3 regions of the Paenibacillus aurantiacus genome follow, and region 1 is predicted to be linked to each of the others. Evidence: a T-box and tRNA genes for the amino acid it is inferred to sense, from the RefSeq annotation. Region 1 holds a T-box; the other regions hold tRNA genes.
What was found. A T-box is a leader RNA that pairs with one kind of tRNA and senses whether it is charged. The one in region 1 lies ahead of argS (arginine--tRNA ligase), so its partner is inferred to be a tRNA-Arg.
Positions count from the first base shown of each region.

Region 2: it has a tRNA-Arg gene. The T-box ahead of argS (arginine--tRNA ligase) is inferred to sense a tRNA for this amino acid. The anticodon was not compared.
Region 3: it has a tRNA-Arg gene. The T-box ahead of argS (arginine--tRNA ligase) is inferred to sense a tRNA for this amino acid. The anticodon was not compared.

Region 1 is NZ_JBHMDO010000042.1:21,700-32,073, reverse strand. Features, by position in the region: gene ACFFSY_RS25790 (sugar ABC transporter substrate-binding protein) at 274-1,407, shown strand; gene ACFFSY_RS25785 (sugar ABC transporter ATP-binding protein) at 1,534-3,024, shown strand; gene ACFFSY_RS25780 (ABC transporter permease) at 3,021-4,016, shown strand; T-box leader at 4,159-4,389, shown strand; gene argS (arginine--tRNA ligase) at 4,437-6,281, shown strand; gene ACFFSY_RS25770 (ABC transporter ATP-binding protein) at 6,373-7,134, shown strand; gene ACFFSY_RS25765 (NAD(P)H-dependent oxidoreductase) at 7,346-7,882, opposite strand; gene ACFFSY_RS25760 (winged helix-turn-helix transcriptional regulator) at 7,975-8,343, opposite strand; gene ACFFSY_RS25755 (CidA/LrgA family protein) at 8,550-8,924, shown strand; gene ACFFSY_RS25750 (LrgB family protein) at 8,911-9,603, shown strand; gene ACFFSY_RS25745 (YdcF family protein) at 9,740-10,374, shown strand, end outside.
Region 2 is NZ_JBHMDO010000008.1:25,006-35,379, forward strand. Features, by position in the region: gene mgfK (gluconeogenesis morphogenetic factor MgfK) at 1-312, shown strand, start outside; gene whiA (DNA-binding protein WhiA) at 319-1,248, shown strand; gene ACFFSY_RS03370 (HPr family phosphocarrier protein) at 1,355-1,624, shown strand; gene ACFFSY_RS03375 (SIMPL domain-containing protein) at 1,832-2,644, shown strand; gene ACFFSY_RS03380 (sporulation histidine kinase inhibitor Sda) at 2,731-3,045, opposite strand; gene clpP (ATP-dependent Clp endopeptidase proteolytic subunit ClpP) at 3,273-3,854, opposite strand; tRNA gene ACFFSY_RS03390 (tRNA-Arg) at 4,051-4,125, opposite strand; gene ACFFSY_RS03395 (sugar-binding transcriptional regulator) at 4,367-5,416, shown strand; gene gap (type I glyceraldehyde-3-phosphate dehydrogenase) at 5,505-6,509, shown strand; gene ACFFSY_RS03405 (phosphoglycerate kinase) at 6,708-7,889, shown strand; gene tpiA (triose-phosphate isomerase) at 7,952-8,704, shown strand; gene gpmI (2,3-bisphosphoglycerate-independent phosphoglycerate mutase) at 8,706-10,244, shown strand; gene eno (phosphopyruvate hydratase) at 10,339-10,374, shown strand, end outside.
Region 3 is NZ_JBHMDO010000024.1:166,434-176,807, reverse strand. Features, by position in the region: gene rdgB (RdgB/HAM1 family non-canonical purine NTP pyrophosphatase) at 1-468, shown strand, start outside; gene asnB (asparagine synthase (glutamine-hydrolyzing)) at 592-2,436, opposite strand; gene ACFFSY_RS15255 (hypothetical protein) at 2,597-2,995, shown strand; gene ACFFSY_RS15250 (hypothetical protein) at 2,992-3,375, shown strand; gene ACFFSY_RS15245 (SDR family oxidoreductase) at 3,588-4,493, opposite strand; gene ACFFSY_RS15240 (SDR family NAD(P)-dependent oxidoreductase) at 4,678-5,376, shown strand; gene chrA (chromate efflux transporter) at 5,494-6,702, shown strand; gene ACFFSY_RS15230 (Rv1443c family protein) at 6,711-7,184, shown strand; tRNA gene ACFFSY_RS15225 (tRNA-Arg) at 7,236-7,312, opposite strand; gene ACFFSY_RS15220 (efflux RND transporter permease subunit) at 7,591-10,374, shown strand, end outside.

The DNA of each region.
Region 1 (10,374 bases):
TGAACGTCAAAGGCGAGGACAGTCAGCATTATGGTCTGGACATGATCGTTACGCGCATCGAGCTAGCTGCCATTGTCGCGCTTTCGCACTACGGGAGACCGAGCGCGTCTTCGGGTGTTTGATGATCGTCATTTTTCGAAATTGTGTAATTTCTCTAAACTTTGCCGTCGGACATGCCGATTAAAGCTTTAGGTTATTGACGCATTAAAATATATCCTATAGGATTACTAGTATTAGTATTACATAGAAGCAATGGTATGGGAGGGTTCTAGTATGAACAAGAAGTTTCGGGGGCTGATCGGGCTTATGCTCGCGGCGGTCATTGTCATCTCCGGCTGCGGCCAGCAGAACGGCGGCAACAATGGCAATAAAGGCGGCAGAGGCGAGGCGGCGGCAGGAGCAACGGCGGAAATCGCGAATTTGCCGGCTGCGATCAAAGATAAAGAGATTAAAGTGAAAGTCATTCGCAAAATCGGCGGAGACGATCATACGGTGCAGTTCCTGGCAGGCGCGAAGCAAGAGGGCGAGGCGCTCGGCTTTAAAGTCGATACGTTCGCGGCGAACGGCGACACGGCCAAATTCCTTGATGCGCTGGAGCAAGCGGCGGACAGCGACTATGACGGCGTCATCATCTCGCACGGCGACGACCCGGCGACGGTCGAAGCGGTGAAGAAGCTACGCGAGAAAGGCAAGCAGGTCGTCGCATTCGACTCGAACGCCGATCTGGCGAACGTGGAAGGCGTGACGCTAACGAGCCAGAAGGACGAGGCGCTGGCGCAGTTCGCGCTCGACCAGCTGGTGAAGGAGCAGGGCACGGATGCGAAGATCGTCTACCTGTGGGTAGACGGCTTCCCGCCGATGGTGCGCCGCAATACGGTGTACCAGGACGTGCTCGCCAAGAACCCGGGCATTAAAGAAGTGGAGCGGTTCGGCGTAGCGACGGCGAACACGTCGGTCGAGACGCAGAACGCCGTCACGGCGATGCTGGCGAAGCACCCGAAAGGCGAGATCGACGCCATTTTCGCGACATGGGACGCCTTCGCGACCGGCGCGGCGCGCGCGTTGGTCGAAGCGGGACGCACGGAGATCAAAATTTACGGCATCGACGTCTCCAACGCCGACCTGCAGCTGATGCAAGAAGAGAACAGCCCGTGGGTGTCCACGGCGGCGGTCGATCCGAAGATGATCGGCGCGGTCGACCTGCGCCTGTTGGCGAAGAAGATCGCGGGCGAAGAGACGCCGGCTACTTACGACCTGGAAGCGGCGAACATCGAGCAGGCGAAGCTTGCGGAATCCGCCGAGCCGGTGAACATGGTCTCGCTGGCGGACATTATTCCGGGCTGGGGCCAGTCGACAGCTTTCGAAGAAGACTGGATGAAGGCGCTGAAAGACGCGAACGCCAAGTAATTGAACGATAGGTCCCGGAAGCGGGACTGAACTTAAGAAGCGCTCCTATTCTTCATGGATAGGGGCGCTCTATCCTGTTTATAGGGGAGGGCGAGACAGGTGAAGAAGCAGGCCGCAAGACTTGAGATGAGACGGATTTCGATCGCCTTCCCGGGGGTGCAGGCGCTGAGCGAAGTGGATTTCACGGCCGATGGCGGCCGGGCTCACGCCCTGATCGGGGCGAACGGCGCCGGCAAATCGACGCTAATGAAGGTGCTTGCCGGCGCTTATGGGCATTATACCGGCACGATACGGATAGATGGCGAGGAGGCGGCAATCCGCGAGCCGAAGGACGCGAAGCGGCATGGCGTCCAGATCGTGTATCAAGAGGTGGATACGGCCCTTATTCCCAACTTGACCGTGGCGGAGAATATTATGCTCGAGCGCGTAGTCCACGATATGAAGGGCCGCCAATGGATCAACTGGGGCGAGCTGCACCGGTCGGCGGAGGCCGTGCTTAAGCGGATGAACGTGCAGGTGCCGACACGCAAGCTCGTGCAGGAGCTGACGCTTGCGGAGAAGCAGATGGTGCTGATCGCCCGGTCCATGACGCTGGAATGCCGCTTCCTCGTGCTGGACGAGCCGACCGCGCCGCTGAGCCAAGCCGAGACCGCGCAGCTGTTCAAGCTCGTGAGGTTGTTGAAGTCCGAGGGGGTCGGCGTCATTTTCATCTCCCACCGGCTGCCGGAGCTGTACGAGATCTGCGAGGATATTACGATCATGCGCGACGGGAAGCTCGTCGTGCGCGATGAGATCGCCAATATTCCGCAGCAGCGGGTCGTCGAGCATATGCTCGGGGCGAAGATGGACGGGCAGTTCCCGCAGGTGGCGCGTGCGATCGGGGATGTCGGCTTCGAAGCGAGGAATATCGCGGATCCGGGTAAGGTGAACGGCGTGAGTCTAACGGTTCGATCGGGCGAAATCGTCGGCCTGGCTGGTCTTGTCGGCGCGGGCAAGACCGAGCTATGCCGAGCGCTGTTCGGCGCGTCTTCGTCGGCGACGGGCGACATCTACGTGCGCGGACGGAAGCTGCGGGTCGGTTCGCCTCATGATGCGGTGCGCGGGGGGCTGGCACTCGTGCCGGAGGAACGCCGGCGCGAAGGCGTCTTCGTCGGCGAATCGGTCGGGAACAATCTGACGGCCGCGGTGCTGTCGCGATTGACGTCGGGCGGCACATGGCTGAGCCGTAAGAAGGAGAAGGCCGCGTCGGCGGATATGATCGCCAGCCTGGGCATCAAGACGCCGAGCGAGCGGGCGCTCGTGCGCAACCTCTCCGGCGGCAATCAGCAGAAGGTGGCGATCGGCAAGTGGCTGCTGGCAGATGCCGACGTGTACATATTCGACGAGCCGACCAAAGGGGTGGACGTCGGGGCGAAACGCGACATCTACGAGCTGGTGGCGGGACTTGCGGCACAGGGCAAATGCGTGCTGTACGCGTCCAGCGAGCTGACCGAGATGCTCGGACTGACGGATCGCATGTACGTCATGTACGACGGCGCCATCCGCAAGGAGCTGGTGACGACGGATACAACCGAGGAAGAAATTTTGCTCTACAGCACGGGAGGCATGGCGAGATGAAAACAGCGGATGGGCTTCGCGAAAAACGCGCGTTGGGCGCGGTCGAGTTGTTATACAAATACGGGACGCTCCTTACGATCCTCGTGCTGGTGGCGGTGTTTGGCACAATGGCGGACGGCTTCCTGAACGGGTCTAATATTATCAATATTTTGCGTTCCATCTCCATCGTCACGATTATCGCGATCGGTCTGACGGTCTCGCTCGCCGTCGGCGGCTTCGATCTGTCGGTCGGCTCCGCGGCGACGCTGGCCAACGCGGTCGTCATCTCGATGTTCGTCTGGCACGGGCAGAACCTGTTCGTCGGCATCGCGGTCGCGATCGTCGTCTGTCTCGTGATCGGCCTTCTGAATGCCTTCTTGGTGACCAGCTTCAACATTCAGGACATGCTCATGACGCTCGCGACGATGTTCGTCATTCAAGGCGTGGCGATGACGTATACGAAGGGCGCGACAATCTCGGAGAATATGGTGATGCCAAGCGGCGACTTCGCGACAGGCCTCATTCCGGATGCCTTCTCGAAGCTCGGTTCTGTGCCGTGGATCATCATTATCATGCTGGTCGTCGTCGTGGCGGTGCATATCTTCTTGAACTTCACGAAGCACGGCCGCTACATGTATATGATCGGCGGCAATCCGGAAGCGGCGAAGCTGTCGGGCATCGCGGTGAAACGGTATCGGTTGGCTGCGTATCTGCTCTCCGCGGTGTTCGCGGGCGTTGGGGGCATCGTGCTCGCGGCGCGGGTTATGACGGCGGAAGTGAATGCGGGCGCGCCTTATCTGATGGATGCGGTCGCGGCGGCGTTCATCGGGTTCTCCGTCTTCGGGGCGGGCAAGCCGAACGCCTTCGGCACGTTCGTCGGCGCGGTGCTCATCGGGATTCTATCGAACGGACTGGTCATGTTGTCTGTACCGTATTATGCGATGGACATCGTGAAGGGTTCCGTGCTGGCGTTGGCGCTGGGCATTACGTATTACAAGCGGAAGCACGCTTGATGGAGGGGCCGGCTGCCGAGGAGCAGCCGGCCTTTCGTATGCGGCGGAAGGGTACGTGATCTATCGCGCGATAGCCTAACGGAGTAAATCCATATTGCTAATGTGTGAATTTTGTGATAATTTAGTCTCCAAGTTGATAGCCGTATCATTGAAGAACGGGAGAGTACTCCGCGATGTGCAGTCTTAGCGAGCCGGGTTGGTGGAAGCCGGTACGCACGCCAGGAGGAAGCGGACCCGGGAGATGATTCGCCGACCGCCGCGCCGCGGCCGTAGGCGAATCCGGTCAAGGGCCGTTATCCCGATCGAGCGGCCGTGCCATAGGGAACGGCACTTAGAGTGGCACCGCGGGATCCATCAGGCTCTCGTCTCTTAGGAGACGAGGCCTTTTTTGCGTTTAATCGAACAAGGGGAGTGCGGAGCATGAGGAAGTACAAAGCCATTATTGCGCGGGAAATAACGAATTTGCTCGAAAACGTTGACGCGGCGAATATTGAGGGTTTGATCGAATATCCGCCGAATCCGGAGATGGGGGACCTGTCGCTGCCATGCTTCAAGCTGAGCAAGCTGCTGCGTAAGCCGCCGCAGGCGATCGCCGAGGAGCTGAAATCGCGGATCAATCTAGGCGAGGTCGAACGGATAGAGGCTGTCTCCGGATATTTGAACTTCTACTTGGACAGCGCGCGGTTCGCGGTGTCCGTCATCGGAGAAGCGCTGGCGCAGGGGACGCGGTACGGTTCGCGAAATATTGGTGATGGCGCGAGAGTCGTTATCGACTATTCGTCGCCGAATATCGCCAAGCCATTCCATATCGCCCATCTGCGCTCGACGGTCATTGGCAATGCGCTTTACCGGATCCATAAGTTTCTCGGCTACGATTGCGTAGGCATCAACCATCTTGGCGATTGGGGCACTCAATTCGGCAAGCTGATCGTGGCGTATCGTCTGTGGGGCGATGCGCAGACCGTCGAGCAAGACGGCATTGACGAGCTGCTGCGCCTGTACGTGAAGTTTCATGAAGAGGCCGACGGCAATCCATCGCTGGAAGACGAGGCGAGGAGCTGGTTCGTTCGGATGGAGCAGGGCGACGGGGACGCGCTCGCGCTGTGGCGCTGGTTCGTCGACATCAGCCTGGCGGAGTTCAGGCGGATCTACGAGCTGCTCGGCGTGTTCTTCGATTCATACGCGGGGGAGAGTTTCTATAATGACCGAATGGAAGCGGTCGTCGCTGAGCTGCGAGAGAAGGCGCTGCTGGAAGAGGACGGGGGCGCTTGGCTTGTCCGGCTGGAAGCGTACGACATGCCGCCTGCGCTCATGTTGAAGAAGGACGGCAGCTCGCTCTACCATACGCGCGACATTACAGCAGCGCTGTACCGCAAAGAAGTATACGATTTCTGCAAAGCAATCTATGTGACCGATTACGCGCAGAACTTGCATTTCGCGCAATGGTTCAAGGTCGTCGAGCTGATGGGCCGCGACTGGGCGAAGGACCTCGTGCACGTACCATTCGGACGGGTTAGCCTTGAAGGGGCGAGCTTGTCCACGCGCAGGGGCAATGTGCTGAAGCTTGAGGACGTGCTGAATCAGGCGATCGCCAAGACACGCGAAATTATGGAATCCCGCCCGCAGCCGATCGAGGACCTCGACGCGGCCGCGCGGCAGGTCGGCGTGGGCGCCATTATTTTCAACGACCTTAGCTCCGGCCGGATCAAGGACATCGATTTCAAATGGGAGGATGTGCTCAATTTCGATGGCGAAAGCGGTCCTTACGTGCAGTATACGCATGCGCGTGCGTGCAGCGTGCTGGCGAAGGCGAAGGCCGCGGGGCTCGCGAGCGGGCAAGCCGCGGATGGAGCGGCGCCGATCGGCAGCGAAGGCGGGGATGCCGCGGGTGAGGTAGTGGTGATTGGTCGCGAAGACGGGCGAGCATCCGATACAGCCTCGCTGAACGGGACCGTAGTTAATGGAATCGTAAGCAATGCCGCGTTGACCGGACTGCCGATGAACGACGCGACCGTGCGGTTGGTGAAGGAGCTGTCGCTGTTCGGCGAGAAGGTGGAGCTGGCGATGCACAAGTTAGAGCCGTCCATCGTCGCGCGTTATTTGATCGACTTATCCCAAACGTTCAACCGCTTCTATCACGAATGCCGCATCATGGCGGAGGAGGAGGGGGTGCGGAACGCACGCTTGGCGCTCGTGCGGGCAGTGAAGATCACGCTGGGGAATGGGTTGTCGTTGATCGGTCTGGCGGCGCCGGAGAAGATTTAAGGGGCGAATGGTGAGAAGAGCGTCCAACGGCGAAGAATGAACGGGCATCAGTTAGCAGCGCTGCTTCAATCGAGGAAGGGGGGAGACAGCTTTGGAAATCCCAATTCGCAGTTTGAACACCAATGGCACGCCCCGAATGTTTCATGACTTTCAGATGATCGATAGCATACGAGACTTCAATCTGACCATCGTGCCGGGCACAATATACGGGCTCGTCGGGTCGATCGGTTCAGGAGGATGGCTCCTCAGTTGGCTGCTTGCCGGGCGCGAGCCTATGTTGACGGAGAATTTAAACATCTCATATAGCACAATAGAAGTGAATGGAACACCAGCCGACAATACCATCTTAAAGCGCATGTCGTGTTATATGGGCGAAGGCGTGGCAGAATTTCCTTACCGTAAATTTCGGACGTACCCGAACGCGCTGACGCGGTTGTTAAGGCGCGTGAAGACGGTTGCGGATCAGATCGAGATCGGGCTGGCCCAAAGCGGAAGCAGCCTAACGCTGCGTGACATCGCCGAGTTGTTCGAACTGTCTGGCGCCGAGATGCGCGATCCCGCCAATGGCCGCATCCATCGTCCGCTGGAATTCAACAGCGGGGAACGCTGGCGAGCGTCGCTTGCGATCGGCTATGCGTTTCAGAAAAAACTCTATTGCGCGCCTTGGATCGAATCCTACGGCATCGATTACTTGCTCAGTCCTTATAATCGCAAATTCGTGAAGCTTGTGCGTGAAGCTGGCGCATCGGTCCTCATCCCGGTGAGCAGCGAAGCACATGTGGCAGGAATCGCGGACCGTATCGTGCATATGAAGCCTTGGAAGCCGCTGGATGAAGAAGCAGGAGAAACATAGCCGTAGACGGCGCGTGCCGACTTTATAAGGAACCACCCGCCTAGCATGATGATGAGGCGATAACGTATGACAGCATCGCGCTTCGGTGCAGCTTGGCGGGGGAGTGCATGCAATACAAGCAAGGACATGCCCGCCTGCCATGCGATGTTATCCGCAACAAGCCAAAAGCTGCCGAACCGCATGAAGCGGGCAGGCAGCTTTGGTCCTTTCGTTAAACCGTAACGTGCTCGTTCGTCACGAATTTGACATAGTCCTTCGCGTTCCCCGCTAACTCCGCTTCTGTCACGTGGTCCACGTCGCTAAGCGAGAAGATCGGCAAGTACGAGGCGCCGACATAGTGGGCGGTCGCTTCGAACGGGCGGAGCAGCTCGCGCAGCGTGAAGCGGTTCGCTCCGTCTGCCGCATAACCCGATGCCGGTCCATGCGTGGAGACGGCCACGCCGAACTGCTTGCCTTTCAGCTTGCCGCCGTCCGTTCCGTATGCCCAGCCGTAGAGGAACACTTCGTCGAGCCATTGCTTGAGGAGCGGCGGCGAGCTGTACCAGTAGAGCGGGAATTGGAAGACGATGCGGTCGTGCGCCTCCAGCAGCTGTTGTTCGCGGGCAACATCGATCGTCCGGTCGGGATAAACCTCGTACAGCTTATGCACCGTCACGCTGATCGGCTGCTGTTCGAGCGCTTCGGTCCAGGTACGGTTAATGCGGGAGTCGGCCAAATTCGGGTGAACGACCACGACTAATGTTTTCATCTTGCATCATCTCCTGTATCGGGTTTGTTTTTCTGTTATTACGATACAATAGATGCTGAAAATAAGTAAGTACGCACTTATCGGTGCAATACTTACCGATTGGAAAGTATATCCTCGCGCTCCTGAAGTCTAAAATGCTCGCCCCATTCGTTCAAATGCTCCAAGATGGGGACTAACCCATCGCCCAGCCCAGTCAGTTCATATTCGACCTTCGGCGGAACGACAGGATACACATAGCGCTGCACGATGCCGATCTCCTCCAGCTCGCGCAGCTGTTGGGCAAGCATTTTGTGCGTGATGCCCGGAATGGACGCCTTCAGCTCGCCATATCGCTTCTTGCCGTTCTTGAGCTTCCAAATGATCGTCATCTTCCACCGGCCGGATAACAGCGCGATCGATAACTCGGTCGCGCAGGGGAAGGTTTTGCCGTTGAAGCCATATTGGGCGTTCGGGTCGGACATGTCCGTTCACTTCCTTTTCGAAGAGGTGCAGCGTGCTTTAGGTGAAGTATAGGCGCTTTGGTAAGCAATGTAAATCCGCCTCAGTACGCGAAAATATCCCGGCTATCGCGTAAATCGCGCTATAATAGGGGCTGTGTGTTGGATAACGTGGAAGGCGGCTTCAGACATGAGGCTTCTGAGGGCTGTCCGCTGGGGAGGAAACGGGAATGAGAGGCTTTGCGATATTGCTCGGCTTTTGGCTGGCGGGGGAAGGCATCGTGTACGCGACGGGCGCGCCGCTGCCGGGGCAGGTCGTCGGCATGCTGCTGCTCTTGATCGCGCTGCTGCGCGGCTGGGTGAAGGAGGCTTGGATCAAGGATGCGGCGGATTTGCTATTTTCGCGGATGATGCTGTTCTTCGCCCCGGTCATCGCCGGGGTGATGATGTATATCCCCATCATTCGGGCGCATTGGCTGCCCGTAGCGGGCGCGGTGCTCCTCGGCACGCTCGGCGTACTGGCGGCTACCGGCGGCGCGGTGACGGTCATGACCTCGCGCAGGCGGAACCGGGCGCGGCAGGAGGATTACCATGTGGGGGCATGAATTATGGGCGAAGCCGGTGTTCGGCGTGGCGCTGACGATCGGCATTTTCGAGCTGTCGTATTATATGTCCGGCAAATACCGGCGCATTCATCCGCTGCTGCTCTGCTCCGCGCTGCTGATCGCGATCCTGTCGCTGCTCGATATCCCGTACGAGGATTACAATAACGGCGGACAATGGATTACGTTCCTGCTCGGACCGGCGACCGTGGCGCTTGCGCTGCCGCTGTACCGCAACTGGCAGCGCATTATGGCGGAGTGGAAGATGCTGCTCTTCGGCGTCGTATTCGGCGCCGTCGTTAGCTTGGCAGCGAATGCAGGGATCGTCTTCCTGCTGGGCGGCGATAGGGCGCTGGCCGCGGCGATGATGCCCAAATCGGCGACGACCCCGATCGCCATCGAGCTCGTTCGGCTGTACGGAGGCGTCCCCGAGCTGGGGGCGGTATTCACCGTGCTGACCGGCTTGTTCGGCAGTCTCGTCGGCGTCTCGTTCCTCCGGCTCATCGGCATTCGCGGGGACAAGGCGATCGGGCTTGCGGTCGGCACCGCGGCGCACGGCATCGGCACGGCCAAGGTCATGCGGGACTCCGAGACGCAGGGCGCGTATTCGGGCCTTGCGATGGGGCTGATGGGCGTCGTGTTGACGCTCCTGTCGGTGCCGCTGACGTTATGGTTCTTCTAGGCGGCGCGGGAAGCAGGAGCAGGGGGGAGCAGGGGCAATGGCAGGCTGGAGCCGATGATGGCGCGCGTTTCGAGACGAGTGCGACGAACATGCAGCTATGACGGACCGTACATGACTTTGCAAGGAGATTAAGAATATGATGAAACCTTACAATCGTCTGCTCAGATGGTCGCTTCGGCTTGTGATCGCCGCAGTAGTCGCCTTGCTCGGCTTCTCCACCTATGCGGCATTCGCAATTTGGACGTATGGGGAAAAGAATCAAATGGTCCGTTCGGATGCGGCAGTCGTGCTTGGCGCTGCCGCGTGGGGCGACGAGCCGTCACCGGTGCTCAGGGAGCGGGTCAACCATGCGGTCCGTCTGTACAAGGAAGGCTATGCGAAGCTGCTGATCTTGACCGGCGGTCGGGCGGATGCGGGCAATCAGGCGGAATCCGAAGTGGCGCGCAGCTACGCGATTGGGCAAGGAGTCCCTTCGTCGGCGATCCGTATCGAGACCAAGTCGACCATTACGGAGCAAAATATGTCCTACGCGTACGAGATCGGCGTTCAGGAAGGGGTGCGCGTGTGGACGATCGTCAGCGATCCGCTGCATATGAAGCGCGCGATGGTCATGGCCAAGCATGCGGGCATGGAAGAGGCGTACGCCTCGCCAACGCAAACGTCGGCTTACCGAACGACGAAGAGCAAGCTGCCCTTCCTGCTGCGCGAAACGTTCTACTATACCGGCTACTGGATCACGCTTCCGGTTAGGCGAGCGCTGGGAGACGGGCT
Region 2 (10,374 bases), on a different contig from region 1:
ATGACGCAACCGGGCGAGACGGACGATTATTCGGTCGGGGATCATCTCGACGCGGTGCATGCCCATATCGGCAAGCATCTGTTCGACTATGTCATCGTGAACAACGGCGAAATTCCGCCGCAGGTGCAAGAACGTTACGCCGAGAAAGGCGCCAAGGCCGTCCATTTGGATCTGGAGGAAGTCCAGAGCCGAGGCTACAAGGTCATTGCCGACCGGCTTGTGCTGTTCCGCACGTATTTGCGGCACGACGCGGCGCGGCTGAGTCACCATATTTATCAGCTTGTCGAAGATTGGATGAATCGAAAGAGGTGAACAACGATGTCTTTTGCAGCGCAAACGAAGAAAGAATTGACGATGATTGAAGCCGATCCGTGCTGCGAAAAGGCGGAACTGTCCGCGCTCATTCGAATGAACGGCTCCGTTCAACTCTCCAATCGCAAAGTCATACTCGATATCTCGACAGAGAACGCCGCAATCGCAAGGCGAATCTATTCGCTGATCAAAAAACAGTTTGCGGTACATACCGAACTGCTCGTGCGCAAGAAGATGCGGCTAAAGAAAAACAATGTCTACATTGTCCGCATCCCGGTCAACGTGCAAGAGATTCTAAGCGAGCTGCGTATCGTCTCCGAAGGTTTCATGTTCAATCAGGGCATAGACAAGGAGATGCTCCGCAAATCGTGCTGCAAACGATCTTATTTGCGCGGGGCGTTCCTCGCTGGCGGATCGGTCAACAATCCGGAGGGTTCCTCTTATCATCTGGAGATCGCCTGCATGTATGAAGAGCATTGCCAGGCGCTCGTAGAACTGGCCAACAAGTTCGACTTGAACGCTAGATGCATCGAGCGGAAGAAAGGCTTTATCTTCTACATGAAAGAGGGCGAGAAAATTATCGAGCTTTTGAACATTATCGGCGCGCATCAGGCGCTCTTTAAGTTCGAGGACGTCCGCATTATGCGCGACATGCGCAATTCCGTCAATCGCATCGTCAACTGCGAGACGGCGAATTTGAATAAGACGATCGGCGCCGCCGTGCGTCAAATCGATAATATAAAGCTGCTGCAGAAACAAGTCGGCCTCGATAGCCTGCCCGATAAGCTGCGAGAAGTTGCCGAAATCCGTCTCATGCATCCGGACATGAACTTGAAGGAAGTCGGGGAGATGCTTAAGGGCAAGGTGAGCAAGTCCGGCGTCAACCATCGGCTGCGCAAAATCGACGAGATTGCGGAAAAGTTACGGAATGGCTAAGTGCAAGGCTAGTGCTTGCGCAACAAAAGTGATATAATGTTGATTAAAATGACGTTTTGCACTCGTGAATCGCACGATTGAATTTCGTATAGGGGGTAAGGTTTTGATGACAAGGCACCCGGTTGTCGTTCGTCTGAAAACAGGTCTCCACGCAAGACCGGCCGCGCTTTTCGTTCAGGAAGCGAACAAGTTCTCGTCCGAAGTCTTCGTAGAGAAGGACGATAAGAAAGTGAACGCGAAATCGATTATGGGTATTATGAGCCTGGCCATCAGCTCCGGTACCGAGGTGACAATCAGCGCGGAAGGATCGGACGCCGATCAAGCTGTAACCGCTTTAGTGAACCTGGTCAGCAAGGAAGAACTGGAGAACCAATAATGGACCAAAGGAAGAGCTCCCGGAAGGGGGCTTTTTTTAGTTTCGCGCGTGCTGGGAGGCGCACCTCTTGAGGCTGCGGAACGGGCATATCCGTCATAAGCAGGCTGTTGATTCACCGTCGAAGCGGAAATGCTTAAGGACGTGCAACAATTCGGGCAGCGAATACGTTTAGTAGTCACAAACCAAGAAGAAGGGTGTTGGGATGCGATGACACGATTCACGCATGACGGACAGACGGAGCAGCAGAGTAAGACAAGCAAAGGGAAAAAGCGGCCGATGCTGCTATTGGTGCCCGCGCTCGCGGTGGCGATCGGGTTCGGAACGATAATCGGGGCCGGCGGTCCAACCCCCTTCGTAAAGGCGGCGGAGACGGTGAGCGTAGAGCGGGGACTGATTACGGTAGAGGGTAAGGGCGAGATTAAGGTCGCGCCGGATGTGGCATACATGAATGTCGGGGTGGAGACGAAAGCGGCGACGGCCAAGGAAGCGCAGGCGAAGAACGCGGCCCAATTCGCTTCGATCGAGAAGCTGCTCTTCACGACCTACAAGTTGGATAAGAAAGACGTGAAGACGACGGGCTTCTATGTTCAGCCGCAGTATCAGTACAATGAGAAGGACGGCACGAGCAAAATTATCGGGTACACCGCGACGCACAGTATCGAGATTACGAGTCGCAAACTCGACGGCATCGGCGCGCTGCTGGATAACTTATCGACCGCTGGGGCCAACCGCATTGACGGGATCCGGTTCGATGTGGAGAATCAAGAGCAATACGAACTGCAGGCCATGGAGAAGGCGATGGCCCAGGCGAAGCGCAAAGCCGACGTGCTCGCGAAAGCCGGCGGCCGCGCGGTGAAACAAGTGGTCAACATTACGCAGGGGAACGTCGCGAGCGTGCCGATCTTCCAAACGGCGAAGCTCATGGCGGAATCCACGGCCGACATGGCGGGCGGAAGCTCCGTGCAGACCGGCGAGATCACGATCGGCACGAGCGTGACCGTTTCCTACGATATGCAATAAGAAAAAGGCAGCTGCCGGTGACGGCAGCTGCCTTTTTCTCTGGGCTTGTATGACGACCGGTTCTCGTAGGAAGTGAAGTCGCGCGGTTAATTGTTGTCGTTGTCGATAAGCGAGATGCCGCGCTGTTCAAGCGCTTGTTCGATGAGGGCGATGAATTCGTGCGACAGACGCATCGCTTTGGCTTCGTGATAGACCTCTAAGAGGTGCGTATCGCTAAGCGGGCGAAGCAGCATCGATTTGTCTTGCATGGGCAAATAAATATTCGGCTCGGACGGCGAATTGTCCGATTCCCGGATGAAGGAGACGCCGAACGCAGGAGGATAAGATTCATAAAACGCAGGATCTTCACTCTCGTGACGAAGAAAGGAGCGAACACTTGCGGCAGATTGTGATCGATTCATAACGAAAGCAACTCCATAAAATAAAATTTGATATGCCCTAACGTAAGGTGTAATTGGAATGATTTAGTACATCGTATCATGAAAGCGGCTTGGCGTGGTCATGAATTCGGAGCATTGAATATTTCTTGACAACGCGAAGCTTCTGTGATAATAAGAGGATTTCGTGTCTGGAGAATAAATAAAGACCCGGCATGCGAGCTGCCGGGTCTTTATGAATATGAGGAGTGTTACAGTTTCTCGATGACCTTATCGACGAGGCCGTAGTTGGCTGCTTCTGCTGCGCTCATGAAATAGTCGCGGTCCGTATCGCGCTCGATTTTCTCCAGCGGCTGTCCCGTACGCTCGGACAAGATCCGGTTGAGCGTGTCGCGGGTCTTGAGGATATGTTTGGCGCGGATCTCGATATCGCTTGCCTGTCCTTGCGCGCCGCCGAGCGGCTGGTGAATCATGACTTCGCTGTTCGGAAGGGCAAAACGTTTACCTTTGGCGCCAGCGGCCAGCAGGAATGCGCCCATGGAAGCAGCGAGTCCGACGCAGATCGTGGAGACATCCGGCTTGATGAACTGCATCGTATCGAATATGGCGAGACCTGCGGAGACTGAACCGCCAGGACTGTTGATGTAAAGCGAAATGTCTTTCTCCGGATCATCCGCCGCCAGAAAAAGCAATTGCGCGATGATGGAGTTGGCGACGACGTCGTTCACCGGCGTGCCGAGGAAGACGATGCGATCCTTTAACAGACGGGAGTAAATGTCGTAGGCGCGTTCGCCGCGGTTGCTTTGCTCAATGACCATAGGTACGAAATTCATGTCCAAGTCCCTCCTTAATGGTTATCAAGTATTGCCTCGGCCCGCGGGTTTAAAACCCGATCCGGGGCAGGCTATGTTAGCGTAAGCTCATCATACCGGATTGCTTCGCAAAAGTCAAAAATGGTCAGACTATAAAAACAAAAAAACCGGCCATGGCCGGTTGTTGCTGCGTTATTCGTTCAGTTGTGAAGTTAGATGGCGCGCCCGCGAGGGATCGAACCTCGATCTCAGGCTCCGGAGGCCTACGTCATATCCATTGGACCACGGGCGCGTATTCAATAAGCGATAGCGAGATTCATTGTAACCCAAACAAAACGAAAATGCAAGTAGCTTCAAAAAGAAAAAAATATGCAAAAGGGCACCGGTAACCGGTTTCATTTGGAAAACCCAACTTGCTCCTCCTAGAGGATTGGAGTACAATAAAGGTGGGACTTAAAATGAACAGGTGGGACGCTTCGTGTCCCTGTTAGTTTGGGGCCCAATTCGGCAATAATGGAGTGGATGTGAGCAGCATGCAGTCTCTCATCGAAATACAACAGAAGCTCCTGCCGGATCTGCTCGTTGTGATGAAGAAGCGTTATCTCATCCTCCGCCAGGTGATGCTCTCTGATATGATCGGACGCCGCACGCTGGCAGCCTCGCTCGAGATGACGGAGCGGGTATTACGGGCCGAGACCGATTTTCTGAAATCGCAAGGACTGCTTCAGATCGAGGCAGGCGGTATGCGCATTACAGAAGAGGGTAAGAAACTTCTGGACGAGATGGAGCCGCACTATCAGCAGATGTTCGGCTTGTCTGATCTGGAGGAACGCATTCGCACCCGGTATGGATTGAAGCAGGTCGTGATTGTGCCTGGCGATTCCGATACTTCGCGGCATACCAAACGCGAGCTTGGCTTAGCCGGATGCGCCGTGCTGCGCAAGTATATGGAGAAAGACGACGTCGTCGCGATCACTGGCGGCACGACACTTGCGCAAGTAGCCAATCAGCTGACGACGCAGACGCCGCTGAAAGGTAATTGGTTCGTGCCTGCACGAGGCGGACTCGGCGAAAGCATGGACTATCAGGCGAATACGCTGGCTTCTACGATGGCCAAACGGACGGGAGCGCAATACCGGCTGCTGCACGTACCGGATCATCTGGGCGAAGAAGCGTACACGACGCTCATGCAGGAACCGAACGTGCGAGAAATCGTGGATGTCATCCGAAGCGCCCGCATTGTCGTACACGGCATCGGGGACGCTATGGTCATGGCACGCAGACGACGGCTGGACGCGACCTTCTTCGAGGCTTTGCAATCGGAAGGGGCGCACGCCGAGGCGTTCGGGTATTATTTCGACCGGACCGGCACCGTCGTACACCGCATGCCTACTATTGGACTGCGGCTCGAAGACATCATGGCGACCGAAGTGGTCATTGCGATCGCTGGCGGACGCAGCAAGGGCGAAGCAATTGCCGCGATTATGCAATTCGGGCACGACGATGTGCTCGTCACCGATGAGGCGGCCGCGCTAGAGATCGCCGCGCTGCTCGACCGGGAAGCTTCGAATAGCAATACGTGATCTTGACCGACGCGAGCAAAGCCGCAAGGCAGTGCTTGCACGAGGTCTTGAGATATATTGAAAATTACCTTTAGGAGGCAGAACTAACATGGTAAAAGTAGGTATTAACGGATTTGGCCGTATCGGCCGCAACGTATTCCGCGCATCTTTCAACAACCCGAACGTAGAGATCGTTGCAGTCAACGACCTGACAGACACGAACACGCTGGCTCACCTGCTCAAATATGACACGACGCACGGCAAATTCGAAGGCACCGTAGAAGCTAAAGAAGGCGCCTTGATCGTAAACGGCAAAGAAATCAAAGTATTCGCTGAGCGTAACCCAGAGAACCTTCCTTGGGCATCCGTAGGCGCAGAGATCGTCGTTGAATCGACGGGTATCTTCACGGCGAAAGAAAAAGCCGAGCTTCACCTGAAAGGCGGCGCGAAGAAAGTTATCATCTCCGCTCCAGCTACGAACGAAGACATCACCGTTGTTATGGGCGTAAACGAAGCCAAATACGATCCATCCGCTCACACGGTTATCTCCAACGCTTCTTGCACGACGAACTGCCTGGCGCCATTCGCGAAAGTCCTGAACGACAAGTTCGGCATCGTTAAAGGCATGATGACGACTGTTCACTCGTACACGAACGACCAATCCGTTCTCGACGTTCCTCACAAAGACCTGCGCCGTGCTCGCGCAGCTGCTGAGAACATCATTCCTTCGTCCACGGGCGCTGCTAAAGCGGTATCCCTGGTACTGCCTGAGCTGAAAGGCAAACTGAACGGCATGGCTATGCGCGTTCCTACGCCTAACGTTTCCGTAACGGACCTCGTTGCTGAGCTGAAAGTCAACGTAACGGTTGAAGAAGTCAACGCTGCGCTGAAATCCGCTTCCGAAGGCCCGCTGAAAGGCATCCTTAACTTCTCCGAAGAGCCGCTTGTATCGAGCGACTACAACGGCGACCCAGCTTCCTCGACGATCGACGCGCTGTCGACGATGGTTGTAGAAGGCAACATGGTTAAAGTCGTTTCCTGGTATGACAACGAGTGGGGCTACTCCAACCGCGTTGTTGACCTGGCTGCATATATCGCATCCAAAGGTCTGTAATAGCCGACTTTTGAATAGAGACGAAGGAGCTGCTGACCGCAGCTCCTTCGCTACAGTTTGTCATACTTAAACGAGACCATAACGAGCATGTCCCCGGTCAAGAGGGACAGCCATAGGATAGCAGTGGAGCGTGGATATAGATAGCGGACTCTGAAGCCGACATGGGATAGGGGTTCAACATACCGGGAGGGAAACGCAATGAACAAGAAGAGTGTACGCGACGTCGAATTGAGCGGCAAACGCGTTTTTGTGCGTGTGGACTTCAACGTGCCTGTAGAGAACGGCGCAATCACGGATGACAAGCGGATCCGCGAGACGCTGCCGACCATCAACTACTTGATCGAGAACGGCGCGAAAGTGATCCTGGCGAGCCATATGGGCCGTCCGCAAGGCCAAGTCGTAGAAGAGCTTCGTCTTACGGCGCAAGCAGCCCGTCTGTCCGAGCTGCTCGGCAAGCCGGTGACGAAAGCAAACGAAGCGGTTGGCGAAGAAGTGAAAGCGCAAGTCGCGGCTCTGAATGCAGGCGACGTGCTTCTGCTCGAGAACGTTCGTTTCTACCCGGGCGAAGAGAAGAACGACGCCGAACTTGCGAAGCAATTCGCGGAGCTTGCGGATCTGTTCGTCAATGACGCTTTCGGCGCGGCTCACCGCGCGCACGCTTCGACGGAAGGCATCGCGCATCACCTGCCGGCGGTATCCGGCCTGCTGATGGAGCGCGAGCTGGACGTGCTCGGCAAAGCGCTGAACAACCCGGAGCGTCCGTTCACGGCGATCGTCGGCGGTTCGAAGGTTAAAGACAAAATCGACGTCATCAACAAAATGATCGAGATCGCGGACAACATCATCATCGGCGGCGGCCTGTCCTACACCTTCTTCAAAGCGCAAGGCCACGAGATCGGCAAATCGCTCGTCGACAACAGCAAGCTGGACCTGGCCCTCGAGTTCATCGAGAAAGCCAAGTCGCTCGGCAAAAACTTCCTCATCCCGGTTGATATCGTCGTAGCTGACGACTTCAGCAAGAACGCCAATACGCAAATCGTCGACATTGACGGCATTCCGGCTGAATGGGAAGGCATCGACATCGGTCCGAAGACGCGCGAGATCTACGCGGACGTCATCAAGAACTCGAAGCTGGTCGTGTGGAACGGACCAATGGGCGTATTCGAGATCGAGCCGTTCTCCCACGGTACGCAAGCCGTTGCGCGCGCATGCGCAGAGACGTCCGGCTACACGGTTATCGGCGGCGGCGACTCGGCGGCGGCAGCGGAGAAATTCCACCTGGCCGACAAAATGGACTTCATCTCCACGGGCGGCGGCGCATCGCTGGAGTTCATGGAAGGCAAAGCGCTCCCAGGCGTTGTAGCGCTTAACGATAAATAAGATTTATTGAGAATAGGGTTAAAACAAGCGAGTACGAGATAGGTTAAGGAGCGAATTCGAACATGCGTAAACCGATTATTGCGGGTAACTGGAAAATGTTCAAAACCGTGTCCGAGGCGGTCTCGTTCTTTGCGGACGTGAAAGGCGTCGCTGCAGTTGACGGTGTAGAATCCGTCATCTGCGCACCTTACACGACGCTGCCGGCTCTTGTTGAAGCGGCTAAAGGAACGAGCATTGCGATCGGCGCCCAAAATCTTCACTTCGAAGATAACGGCGCGTTCACGGGCGAAATCAGCGGCGTTATGCTGAAGGACCTCGGCGTGAAATACGTCATCATCGGCCACTCGGAGCGCCGCGCTTACTTCGGCGAGACCGACGAGATCGTGAACAAGAAAGTCCAAGCGGCATTCAAGCACAGCCTGCTGCCAATCGTCTGTGTAGGCGAGAAGCTGGAAGAGCGTGAAGCGAACCAAACGAAGGACGTCTGCAAAGTGCAAACCGAAGCGGCGTTCCAAGGTCTGTCCGCGGCGCAAGCGGCTGACGTGGTTATCGCGTACGAGCCAATCTGGGCGATCGGCACCGGCAAATCGTCGACATCCGCAGATGCAGAGGACGTTATTGCTTACATCCGCGGCGTCGTTGAAGGCCTGTACGATGCGGCTACGGCGGCAGCGGTACGCATTCAGTACGGCGGCAGCGTAAAGCCGAACAACATCGCGGAGTACATGGCTCAACCGAACATCGACGGCGCACTCGTAGGCGGCGCAAGCTTGGAAGCGGCCTCCTACATCCAGCTGGTCGAGGGGGCGAAGTAAGATGACGGCACCTAAACCGGTTGCGCTGATCATTCTCGACGGCTTCGGCCTTCGGAATGACGTAACAGGCAACGCGGTCGCGCAGGCGAACAAGCCGAATTACGACCGCTACTGGAATACGTATCCGCATACGACGCTGACTGCAAGCGGCGAAGCGGTAGGTTTGCCGGAAGGTCAAATGGGCAACTCCGAAGTTGGCCACTTGAACATCGGCGCCGGACGCATCGTGTATCAAGACCTGACCCGGATCAGCAAATCGATCCGCGAAGGCGAATTCTTCGAGAACGAGACGCTGCAAGGCGCGGTAGATCACGCGAAGAACAATGGCAAGAAGCTTCATCTGTACGGCCTCCTCTCGGATGGCGGCGTGCACAGCCATATCGCGCATCTGTTCGCCCTGCTGGAACTTGCGAAGAAGAGCGATCTGCATGAAGTGTACATCCATGCGTTCCTCGACGGCCGCGACGTAGCGCCGGACAGCGCGAAAGGCTATCTGGAGCAGCTCCAAGCGAAAATCGAAGAGATCGGCGTAGGCCAAATCGCGACCGTGCAAGGCCGCTACTACGCGATGGACCGCGATAAGCGCTGGGAGCGCACGGAGAAATCGTACCGCGCCATGGTGTACGGCGAAGGTCCGCAATACACCGATCCGATCCAAGCGGTCGTCGAATCGTACGAGAAATCGGTATTCGACGAGTTCGTCATGCCGACGGTCATCATTGGCGCGGACAACAAGCCGGTCGCGCTTGTTGAGACCGGCGATGCCGTCGTGTTCTTCAACTTCCGCCCGGACCGCGCGATCCAGCTGTCCCAAGTGTTCACGAACAGCGATTTCCGCGGCTTCGACCGCGGCGCTAACGTGCCGAGCGAGCTGTACTTCGTCGCGCTGACGCTGTTCGCGGAGAGCGTAGGGGGCTTCGTCGCTTACAAGCCGAAGAATCTCGACAACACGCTGGGCGAGGTGCTCGTTCAGAACGGTAAGAAGCAGCTGCGCATCGCCGAGACGGAGAAATACCCGCACGTGACGTTCTTCTTCAGCGGCGGCCGCGACGTCGAGCTGCCGGGCGAGACGCGCATTCTCATCAACTCGCCGAAGGTCGCGACTTACGACCTGCAGCCTGAGATGAGCGCTTATGAAGTCGCGGCTGCGGCCGTGGCCGAGATCGAAGCGGATAAGCACGACGCGATCATCCTGAACTTCGCCAACCCTGACATGGTTGGCCACTCCGGCATGCTGGAGCCAACGATCAAGGCGGTCGAAGCGACGGACGAGTGCCTCGGCAAAGTCGTGGAAGCGGTGCTGGCCAAAGGCGGCGTGGCGCTGATCACGGCCGACCACGGCAACGCGGACATGGTCATCGACGATAACGGCCGTCCGTTCACGGCGCATACGACGAACCCGGTTCCGTTCATCGTGACGAAGCAGGGCGCGACGCTGCGTGAAGACGGCATTCTGGCGGACATCGCCCCGACGATTCTCAGCTTGCTCGGTCTTGCCAAGCCGGAAGAGATGACGGGCCACGCGCTCATTAAAGAGTAAATGAAGATCGGCGCCGGGCGCTTGTCCGGCGCCGGAATTTGGTTTACTATAGATTGGAATTTGACAATAACCCTTGAAGGAGTGTTTCCGTACCATGTCTATCATTACTGACGTATATGCACGCGAAGTG
Region 3 (10,374 bases), on a different contig from region 1:
GTCGGCGACGCGCTTGGACAGCCGGTGTTGGCGGATGACTCGGGTCTAGAGGTTGTGCGCCTTCAAGGGGAACCGGGCGTCTACTCCGCGCGATACTCCGGCGAAAGCGCGACCGATGCGTCGAACAACGCGAAGCTGCTGGAAGAATTGAAGAAGCTGGACGCTGGCGGCGTCGAGAGGTTCCAGACGCTTGAGGACGGCACGGAGCTGCTCAGCGAAGCGCGATTCGTCTGCGCGCTCGCGTTGTACGATCCGAAGGACGGGACGTTCGCAGAGGCCGAAGGCTACGTGGCGGGCGATATTATGAGCAAACCGCGAGGCGAAGGCGGGTTCGGTTACGACCCGTTGTTCTGGCTTGTCTCGCACCATCGATCCATGGCGGAGCTGACGAAGGATGAGAAGCAGGCGATCAGCCACCGTGGCCGCGCGCTGGCGCGTCTGCTCGAGCAGCTGAAGAGCGCGGAATAACGGAAGAGGCGGCAATGCTGAATACTTGCATATGCTTTGCTGCCAATGAACAACTAACCCGCAAGCAAACCCGGTATGGGCGTGCTTGCGGGTTTTTGTCATACCCTGTTTGTTAGCCGCTAATTAGCGAATCGTTACGTTATACTCACGCAGCCATATATCGATCTGCAGCAAATAGGCGAACAGCTGCGGGCCGCTCATCAGCTGGCCGAACCACGGCAGATTGGAGCTTGCTTCGTCGGAAGCGGCGATTTCGCGGATTTTCGCTACGTTAATCAATGGCAGCAGCGGCGAAGTGCCTTCGTCCAAGATCTCCAAGACCTTGGAGCGGGTGGCGTTCAAATAATTCGGGTTATGCGTTTTTGGATAAGGGCTCTTCTTCCGGTACAGCACGTCGTCCGGGAGGACGCCTTCCATCGCCATACGAAGAATGCCTTTCTCCCGGTCCCCTGCGGTTTTGATCTCCCATGGAATATTGAATACATAATCGACAAGGCGATGATCGCAGAACGGGACGCGCACCTCTAGCCCTGCCCCCATGCTCATGCGATCTTTGCGGTCTAGCAGCGTAGGCATGAAGCGCGTGATGTTCAAGTACGACATAACGCGCATCTTGGCCGCCGCTTCGTCTTCGCCCGCAAGCTTAGGCACTTCCGCGATGGCGTCGCTATAGCGGTCGCCGATATATTCCAGCGGCCGAATCCAAGCGGCCACGTCTTCAGACAATAGACTAGCACGCATATTCGAGGCGAGCGACCACGGGAATGTGGCGGCGTTCAGCGACTCTTCGCGGTGGAACCAAGGATAACCGCCGAAAATTTCATCTGCCGCCTCACCGGAGATCGCGACCGTCACATGCTGCTTAATCGCTTCGCAGAACAGCAGCAGCGACGAATCCACGTCCGCCATGCCCGGCAGATCGCGGGCATGCAGAGCGGCTCGCAGCGCGCCGTAGATGTCCGGCGTATCGAATTTGAACGTGTGATGCTCGGTGCCCAAGTATTGGTTCATCCGCTCGATCCACGGCGCGTCCGCGTTCGGCTGGAACGCATGAGCTTTGAAATGTTTGTCGTTATCGACGAAATCGACGGAGAATGTCTTGAACTTCCCTTTCCCGCTCTGTTCGTAATGCCGGACGGCCAGCGTCGTCAGAATGCTCGAGTCGAGTCCGCCGGAGAGCAGCGTGCCAAGCGGCACGTCGGAGATGAGCTGTCTTTCGACCGTATCGATCAGTAGATCCCGCACGGATTTGGCTGTTTCTTGGACGGTTTCCGTATGCGGGCGGCTCTCTAGCTTCCAGTAGTGCGAGACCGAGACGCCCGAGCGGGTGACGGTCGCGCATTGGCCAGGGAGCAGCTCGCCGAGATCCCGATATACGCCTTGGCCGGGCGTACGCGCGGGGCCGACGATGAAAATTTCGGCCAAGCCTTCCGGCCCGACTTCGGGACGAATAGCAGGATGGGCGAGAAGCGCCTTCGGCTCGGATCCGAAGATGAATCGGCCGAGCTGCTTGGCGATGAACAGCGGCTTAACGCCGAGACGGTCGCGAGCCAGGAACAAGTGCTGCTCACGTGTATCCCAGATCGCGAACGCGAAGATGCCGTTGAACCGCTCAACGCACGAGCGGCCCCATTCCATGTAGGCGACGAGCAGTACCTCGGTATCGCAGTTGGTCGTGAACGACCGTCCGCGTCCTTCGAGTTCCCGCTTCAATTCGGGAGCGTTATACAGCTCGCCATTATATACGATGACGTACGTATCATCGCCGGAGGCACGTACCATGGGCTGCGCGCCGTTGGCCGGGTCCATGACGGATAGACGACGGTGCCCCAGCGCCACGTGCGGAGATATCCACGTGCCGGTGGCGTCGGGACCTCGAAAGGCGAGCGTATCGGTCATTTTCTCTAGAGTTGCGTATTGTAAAGTCAAATCCTCGTTCCAATCGATCCAGCCCGTAAATCCACACATTGGTTCTCATTCCTCTCTGGCCTTTGGCTTCTGCCTTGGAAATGGGCGTTAGAAACAGCGGTATTAGAATGGGTATGCGACAAAAAAGGATAAAATGTCTGTCCCCCGGGGGATGCTAATCAAGGATGAAGATGCCAGGCATAGAGGAGCGTGGAAGACGATGTACGACCGTCAGGAGGATAATGTCCGAGACGAGGAAGCGGTGATGCCGCACGCGGACCGGGCGCTGGAGCGCAAGACTTATTATGTATCCGTTCAGGCGGGCTCCGTGCTGGAAGACCCCGAGGTAGCGTCCTTCGAGCTGGAGATCCGCGCGAACGAGGACGAACTTGACCGCCTGGAGGAACTGTTCGACGATCTGGCGACGGAGGACGAAGCAGAGGTGGTCCATTTTCACAAGCACCCTTACGGCTCCGCGGATACAGATCATTTGAGCGACGGAGTCGATTCGATACTTGTCCAGATTTACAAGCTGCTGTACGACCTGGGAACCCCCGAAACCCGCGTGCATATTGCCAAAATGGGTTTGTTCAAGGTGAATGAAGGTTATCTGTCATGATTGAAACGCTCCAGGTCAAGGGCGCACGCGTCAGAGGCGCGGTTGACAGGGATGGCGCGCGCTCCGCGCTGGTGGAAGTCGACACGGAAGCGTACGGTACGGGCGGTCTCCTTGCCTTTTTCGGACCGTCGGCCGACGACGAACGCGAGTTCGAGATGAACGCGATCGTGCATAACGATGCGTCGCGTGATATCGACTGGTTCGATAACAGCAATCATCTCGCATATGAAGACGTGAGCGTCGGCCTGTTCGAGGCGGCGTCCATGAAGACGGACTGGGGACAGCGCGAAGCGTTCGAAGAACAGGTGCTGTCGACAGCTGGAGTGAAAGAATCAATCGCCCAATTAGGCATTGCAGGGCGTTTTGCGACGGGAGTTTAATTTGAATGCGGAGGATAGGAAGGCGGCGAATGCGCATTACGCACTATTGCCGTTTCTTTGGGGCCGCGAGATACGGCGCGAGCTTCGGCTGAAAAACCAAAAGAGCCATCCTAAAAGGTGGCTCTTTTGCCTGTTTCGGCGCCATGTTACCATGCCGCTCGGTATTCATTTCGCATATACTGGAGTTTCGATAACGCTCAGGTATCCGCCGCTTACCCGTTGACGACTTCTCCGCCGTTAATATGAATGACTTGTCCGCTCATATAGGACGAGTCGCCGCAGCCGAGGTAAACATACGCCGGAGCAAGTTCGTCCGGTTGTCCGACGCGTCCGAGCGGGGTGTCGGCGCCGAATTTGGCGACTTGCTGCTCGTCGAACGTCGACGGGATGAGCGGCGTCCAAATCGGGCCAGGCGCTACCGCATTGACGCGGATCCCTTGCGTGGCGACGTTCTGGGACAGCGCACGGGTGAACGACACGACCGCGCCTTTCGTTGACGAGTAATCAAGCAGCGTCGGGTTGCCCTTGTACGCGGTGATGGAAGCGGTATTAATAATAGAAGCTCCCGCCTGCAAATGCGGGATTGCTGCCTGCGTGATATAGAACATGCCAAATACGTTCGTGCGGAACGTGCGTTCGAGCTGTTCGGGCGTGATTTGCTCAAGCTTCTGCTGCGGGTGCTGTTCAGCCGCGTTGTTGACGACGATATCGAGCTTGCCGAACTGCTGGACCGTCTTCGCTACGGCTTGTTTGGCGAAAGCGGGGTCGCCAATATCGCCAGGAATGAGCAGACATTGGACGCCTTTTTCCTCGACGAGGCGCTTCGTCTCTTCCGCATCGCCGTGTTCGTTCAAATACACGATCGCGACGTTGGCGCCTTCTTTCGCATAGGCGATCGCCACGGCTCGTCCAATGCCGCTGTCGCCGCCAGTGATGATGGCTGCTTTCCCTTTAAGTTTGCCTGCCGCCAAGTACGCGGAGGAGTCGAAGAGCGGTCTTGGCGTCATCTCGGACTCTATTCCGGGCTGCTGATTCTGGTGCTGAGGCGGAAGCGTTGTCGGGCGCTGCGGGCCGTCCGCCGGTTGCGGAACGGGTTGCTTCTGGTTTTGTTCGGTCATTGCCAAACACTCCTTTCAATGCCATAGCATTTCGAGTTCGCGCGCATTTTACGCATTGGTATTCAAAGTCATATAACCGCTGGGGCTTTGATATAACCATCCCAAGGTGATCGGTGCATTAGAAAATTACGAATGAAAGCGCTATACTATAGAAGGAATATTGTAACGTCAGGAGGAGTTGGGGATGAAAATCGCGATCACAGGCGCAAGCCGAGGACTTGGCTTCGAGCTTGCGGCGGCCGCGGCCATGCGCGGACACACGGTATATGCGGGCATTCGGAATATGGGGGATGCGAGCCGATATGGGGAACTGGATCCGCAAGTGAGAGACCGAATTATTCCGATCGAGCTGAACGTCGCTAGCCGGGAGTCGATTGCCTCGTTCGCCGGCGTCCTTGCTTCTCGCGAAGAGACGCTTGATGGGATAGTGAACAACGCTGCGATTCTGCTTGGGCGGGAGGATGGAATCGAATCGCTCGATCCGGACGCGCTAAGCGCTTCCTTAACGACCAATCTCGTCGGCCCCGTACTCATCGCGCAAGCGCTGATGCCGCTGCTTCGCGGAGCTAAGATGCCTTCGATATTGAACATATCGTCCGAGGCAGGCGCGTACGCATCGGTGTATGCCGGAGATTATCCATATGGCCTTTCGAAGTCGGCGCTTACCTACTTCACAGAGAAACTTCGGATGGAGCTGGGTCCGCAAGGGTTCCAGGTGCTCGCCATTCATCCGGGTTGGATCCGCACGGATATGGGCGGTGAACAAGCGCCGGGCGATCCTTCCGCGACGGCCTCGTCGATCATCGGTCTGCTTGAACGGGCAAGACCGCTGCAGGTGAAGCGAGGTTTTGTAGATGCCCGAGGACAAGAATTGCCAATATAAGCAGACGGCTCTTATTTACGATTTCTTTACTTTACGGCAAACTGGACAGGTGGTACGATCGGTCGAAGCCCTGGGCGAGTTAGTCCGGGCTTCGAATCGGCGAGGAGAGAATGCAAAGTGGATCACGATATTGACCTTGCCAAGCCGCGTCGGGATGCGGTGTGGGAAGTATTTCGAGCAGCGCTGCGCCTTGGACTTACTTCGTTCGGCGGGCCCGTCGCTCACCTTGGGTATTTTCGCGCTGAATACGTAGAGAAACGACGATGGTTGAATGACCAGACCTATGCCGAGATCGTATCGTTATGCCAGCTGCTTCCCGGGCCTGCCAGCAGTCAAGTCGGCATCGCAATCGGCATGCTGCGCGCCGGGTGGCTGGGCGGTATCGCCGCATGGGCAGGCTTCACGCTTCCGTCCGCGCTGGCGCTTGCCGCGCTTGCATATGCGATGGGGGCGACGGACCTGGCCGGAGGCGAATGGGCGAAGTGGCTTCTGCTCGTGGCGGTTGCGGTCGTGGCTCAGGCCGTGCAGGGCATGGCGCTCACGCTTGCGTCGGAGCGGAAGACCGGATCGATCGCGCTTGCTGCTGCTGCATTGTCGCTACTATGGCCGGCGTCTTGGGCTCAGCTTGTTATCCTTGCCGGCGCAGCTGGTGTTGGTATGCTGCTGTTCAGACGAGCTGATCCGGACGCGAATGCGATGAATCCATTGGCCTCGCCGGTAGGGGCGCGATCGGCCGTTTGGCTGCTTGGCCTTTTGCTGGTGCTGTTGTTCGGTCTGCCGGCTGCTGCCGCGCTGGCTGACAGCGCGTGGCTCCATCTTGCCGCCAACTTCTATCGCGCTGGCGCGCTTGTGTTCGGCGGCGGGCATGTGGTGCTGCCGATGCTGGAGCCGGCGGTGGCGGAGCAGGCCTGGATGAGCGGCGAACAGTTCATGGCCGGATACGGCGCTGCGCAAGCCGTCCCTGGGCCGCTGTTTACGTTGTCCGCATATATCGGCATGGCGGCTGCCGGTTGGGTGGGCTCGATCGTCGCGGTCTTAGCGATGTTCTTCCCCTCATTTCTTCTAGTGGGCGGGACACTGCCGTTCTGGAGCCGAATCCGTAGGCAGCAACGCCTTCAGGCGGTATTGAAAGGGATTAACGCAGCGGTCGTAGGCATTCTGCTTGCCGCTCTGTATGATCCCGTGTTTACAGGGGCCGTACATGATAGGTTTGATTTATGCGTTGTGTTGGTGGCTTACGGCTTGTTGGTCTTGTGGAAAATGCCGGCGTGGATGTTGACGGGACTGGCGTTGATCGCCGGCGTTGCGACAACTTGGTGGATGTAGGTGGAAGCGTGAAATTCACGATGGAATCCAGATTGCCGTGCGATCCGGCATTGATGTGGGAGCAAGTAGCGGATACCGGGACATTCCGGCTGGTATCCGCGCCGCTTATGGTATTTCGGAGTCGCGACCACGGCGGACTCCCGCGGCAGTGGGTGGTTGGGGAGACGTATGCCCTTTCGATGTGGCTGCTCGGATGCATTCCGCTCGGCGGGCATTGGATCACGATTGCTACGATTGATCGTTCGGCTAGGCGGTTCTCGACGGCCGAGCGGGGAGCGCTGATCAAGGGCTGGAATCATACGATGCAGGTGAAGTCGGATGGCCGTGACGGGGCGCTGTTCCGCGATGATTTAGTCGTTCGGAGCGGAATCATGACGCCGCTAATCTTCGCGGGGGCTTATCTCTTTTTCTTATATCGCCATTGGCGTATGGGTAAGCTCATTCGCGATGGCAGGCTGTTTGTGGAAGATGAAAGAAGCTAATGCAAAAAACTCCTCATGACGAGTCATGAGGAGTTTTGTTTGAATAGGGAATGGCGTCCCGGAAGGGATTCGAACCCCCGACCGTGCGCTTAGAAGGCGCATGCTCTATCCAACTGAGCTACCGGGACAACGGATATTAATATACCATATTGTTTTAGGAACTTGCAACCAATATTTCTGCATTTCACGAAAAAAAATCTGAATGTGACGAAAAATAGAATTGTACACAGACGGATGGCACAATTTAAGAATATGGGCGTACTGACGTATGTAATATTTGTGACTGACCGTTCAATCAATTGACTTTTGAACATCGGTCAAATAATATTTGTGATAGAATGACCGGCGTTCAAATGACGGGGGCCGGGAAGGCAAGTCAAAGAGAACAAAGACAAGGAGTGGGAAAGTGAAGGGCATTATCCGATTTTCGTTGAATAACAAATTCGCTTTATGGCTCATGACGATCATCGTCGTCGTTGCCGGACTGTATGCTGGCACGAGCATGAAGCAAGAGACGATCCCTAACATTAACGTCCCGATTCTGACCGTTAACACCGTATTTCCCGGCGCGGCGCCGGAAGAAGTGGCCGATCAGATTACGGTACCGCTCGAGCAGCGCATTCAGAATTTGAACGGCGTCGACGCCGTCAATTCGACCTCGAGCGAGAATGTATCCATCATTACGATTCAGTATGGATACGACAAAGATATGAAGGAAGCGGAGAGCGAGCTCCGCGATGCGATCAATGGATTCGAAGCGCCGTCTGGGGCTCAGGATACGCAGATTTCCAAGATCAGTCTGAACGATTTTCCGGTCGTCTCGCTGAGCATCTCCTCCAAAGAACGCAGCTTGGAGGAAGTCACGAAGCTGGTCGAGACGGAGCTTACGCCTTCTCTTGAAGGCATCGATGGCATCGGCTCGGTTGCTATCTCCGGGCAGAACGTCAAAGAAGCGCAGCTCACGTTCAATAAAGAAAAAATGGCGCAGCTCGGCTTAAGCGAGGACACCGTGAAAGGCATTGTGCAGGCTTCCGCCATGAAAGTGCCGCTTGGCTTGTTCGAATTGGACAAGACCGAGAAAACGGTCGTTGTGGACGGCAATGTCGCCACGCTTGAGCAGCTGCGCAATATCGCGATACCCGCCATTCCATCTAGCGCGGGAGGTGCCGCGGGCGCAGGAACTGGCCCTGGCGTAGGTGCAGCTGGTGTCGGTGGGACTGGTGCGCAGACGCAAGCCGGAGCTGCGGCAGGGATCCCAACTGTGAAGCTCTCCGATATCGCAACGATCGAGATGGTTAACAAAGCCGAATCGATTTCCCGAACGAACGGCGAGCTTTCGATCGGCATCAATGCCACAAAGGCCTCCGACGCGAACACGGTCGACGTGGTCAATGCCGTGAAAGATAAGGCCGAGGCATTCAAGGCCGAACATAAAGACATCAACACAGTCGTATTGCTTGACCAAGGCAAGCCGATCGAGCAGTCGGTTACGACGATGATCGACAAAGCATTGTTCGGCGCGCTGTTTGCAGTTATCGTCATCCTGCTGTTCCTGCGCAATATCCGAACGACGATTATTTCGGTCGTTTCGATTCCGTTGTCGCTCGTCATCGCGCTGCTCATTCTGCAGCAGCTGGACATTACGCTTAACATCATGACGCTCGGCGCCATGACCGTTGCTATCGGCAGGGTTGTCGACGACTCGATCGTCGTCATCGAGAATAACTACCGGCGGATGTCGCTGCGCGGCGAGCGGCTGCGCGGGAAGGAACTCATTACCGAAGCCACGCGGGAGATGTTTATCCCAATTCTGTCTTCGACGCTCGTCACGATCGCGGTCTTCCTGCCGCTAGGCACTGTAAGCGGACCGATCGGCGAGATGTTTATGCCATTCGCGTTGACGATGGTGTTCGCGCTGCTTGCGTCACTGCTCGTCGCGATCACGATCGTGCCGATGATGACGCATATGATGTTCCGCAAAGGGCTGAAGGCGAACCAGACGCACGAAGAGAAGCCTGGCGCGCTTGGCCTTCGCTACCGCAAAATTTTGAACTGGTCGCTGAACCACAAGCTGATTACGTTCATCGGGGCGGTTGCGCTGCTCGTCGCAAGCTTCTTCCTTGTCCCGTACATCGGGTCCAGCTTCTTGCCGGAGGAAGAAGAGAAATATGCAATGATCACCTACTCCCCGGGTCCTGGCAAGCTGATCTCGGATGTGGAACAGACCGCACTCGAGGCTGAGAAGCTGATCATGGGCCAAGAGGGCATGAGGAACCTGCAATATTCGGTCGGCGGCCAAAGCCCGATGAGTTTCGGACCGAACAAGAATGCGCTGTTCTATGTCCAGTACGAAGATGACACCAAGAACTTCGGCGATGTGAAGAATAAGCTTGTCGAAGACTTAACCAAGATCGAACCGACTGGCAAATGGGGCGAGATGGACTTCTCCGGCGGTATGGGCGGCAGCAAGATTAGCTTGAACGTCTACGGTGAATCGTTCGATGAAATCAAGCCGGTCGTTGAGCAAATCCAGCAGATCATGGAGAAGAACGGATCGCTGGAGAAAGTCGAGACGTCGCTCTCCAAACAGTACGAGCAATATACGCTCGTCGCTGACCAGGAGAAGCTGAGTAAGCTCGGCCTGACCGCGGGACAAATCGCGATGAAGCTTGCGCCTGTCCGGGAAACCCCTGTATTGACGACCGTTCAAGAGGACGGTAAAGTTTACAACGTATACATTCAGGTGGACAAGAAAACGTACTCGACGATCTCGGATATCGAGAATGAGACGATCCAATCGCCACTAGGCATATCGGTGCCGCTGAAAGACGTGGTGAAGGTCGAAGAGGGCACGTCTGCCAACTCGGTTACGCGCATGGATGGCAAACTGTACGTGGAAGTTTCGGCGGAAGCGACGGGTAAAGACGTCGGCAGTGTCTCGACGAGCTTGCAGGAAGCGGTGGATAAGCTCGATTTGCCACCGACTGTATCGGTCGATTTCGGTGGCGTCACGGAACAAATCAACGAGACGTTCACGCAGCTTGGGCTCGCTATGGCTGCAGCGATTGCGATCGTGTACTTGCTGCTCGTCATCACGTTCGGCGGCGCGATTACGCCGTTCGCCATCCTGTTCTCGCTGCCATTCACGATCATTGGCGCGTTGGTAGGGTTGTTCCTGGCTGGCGAAACG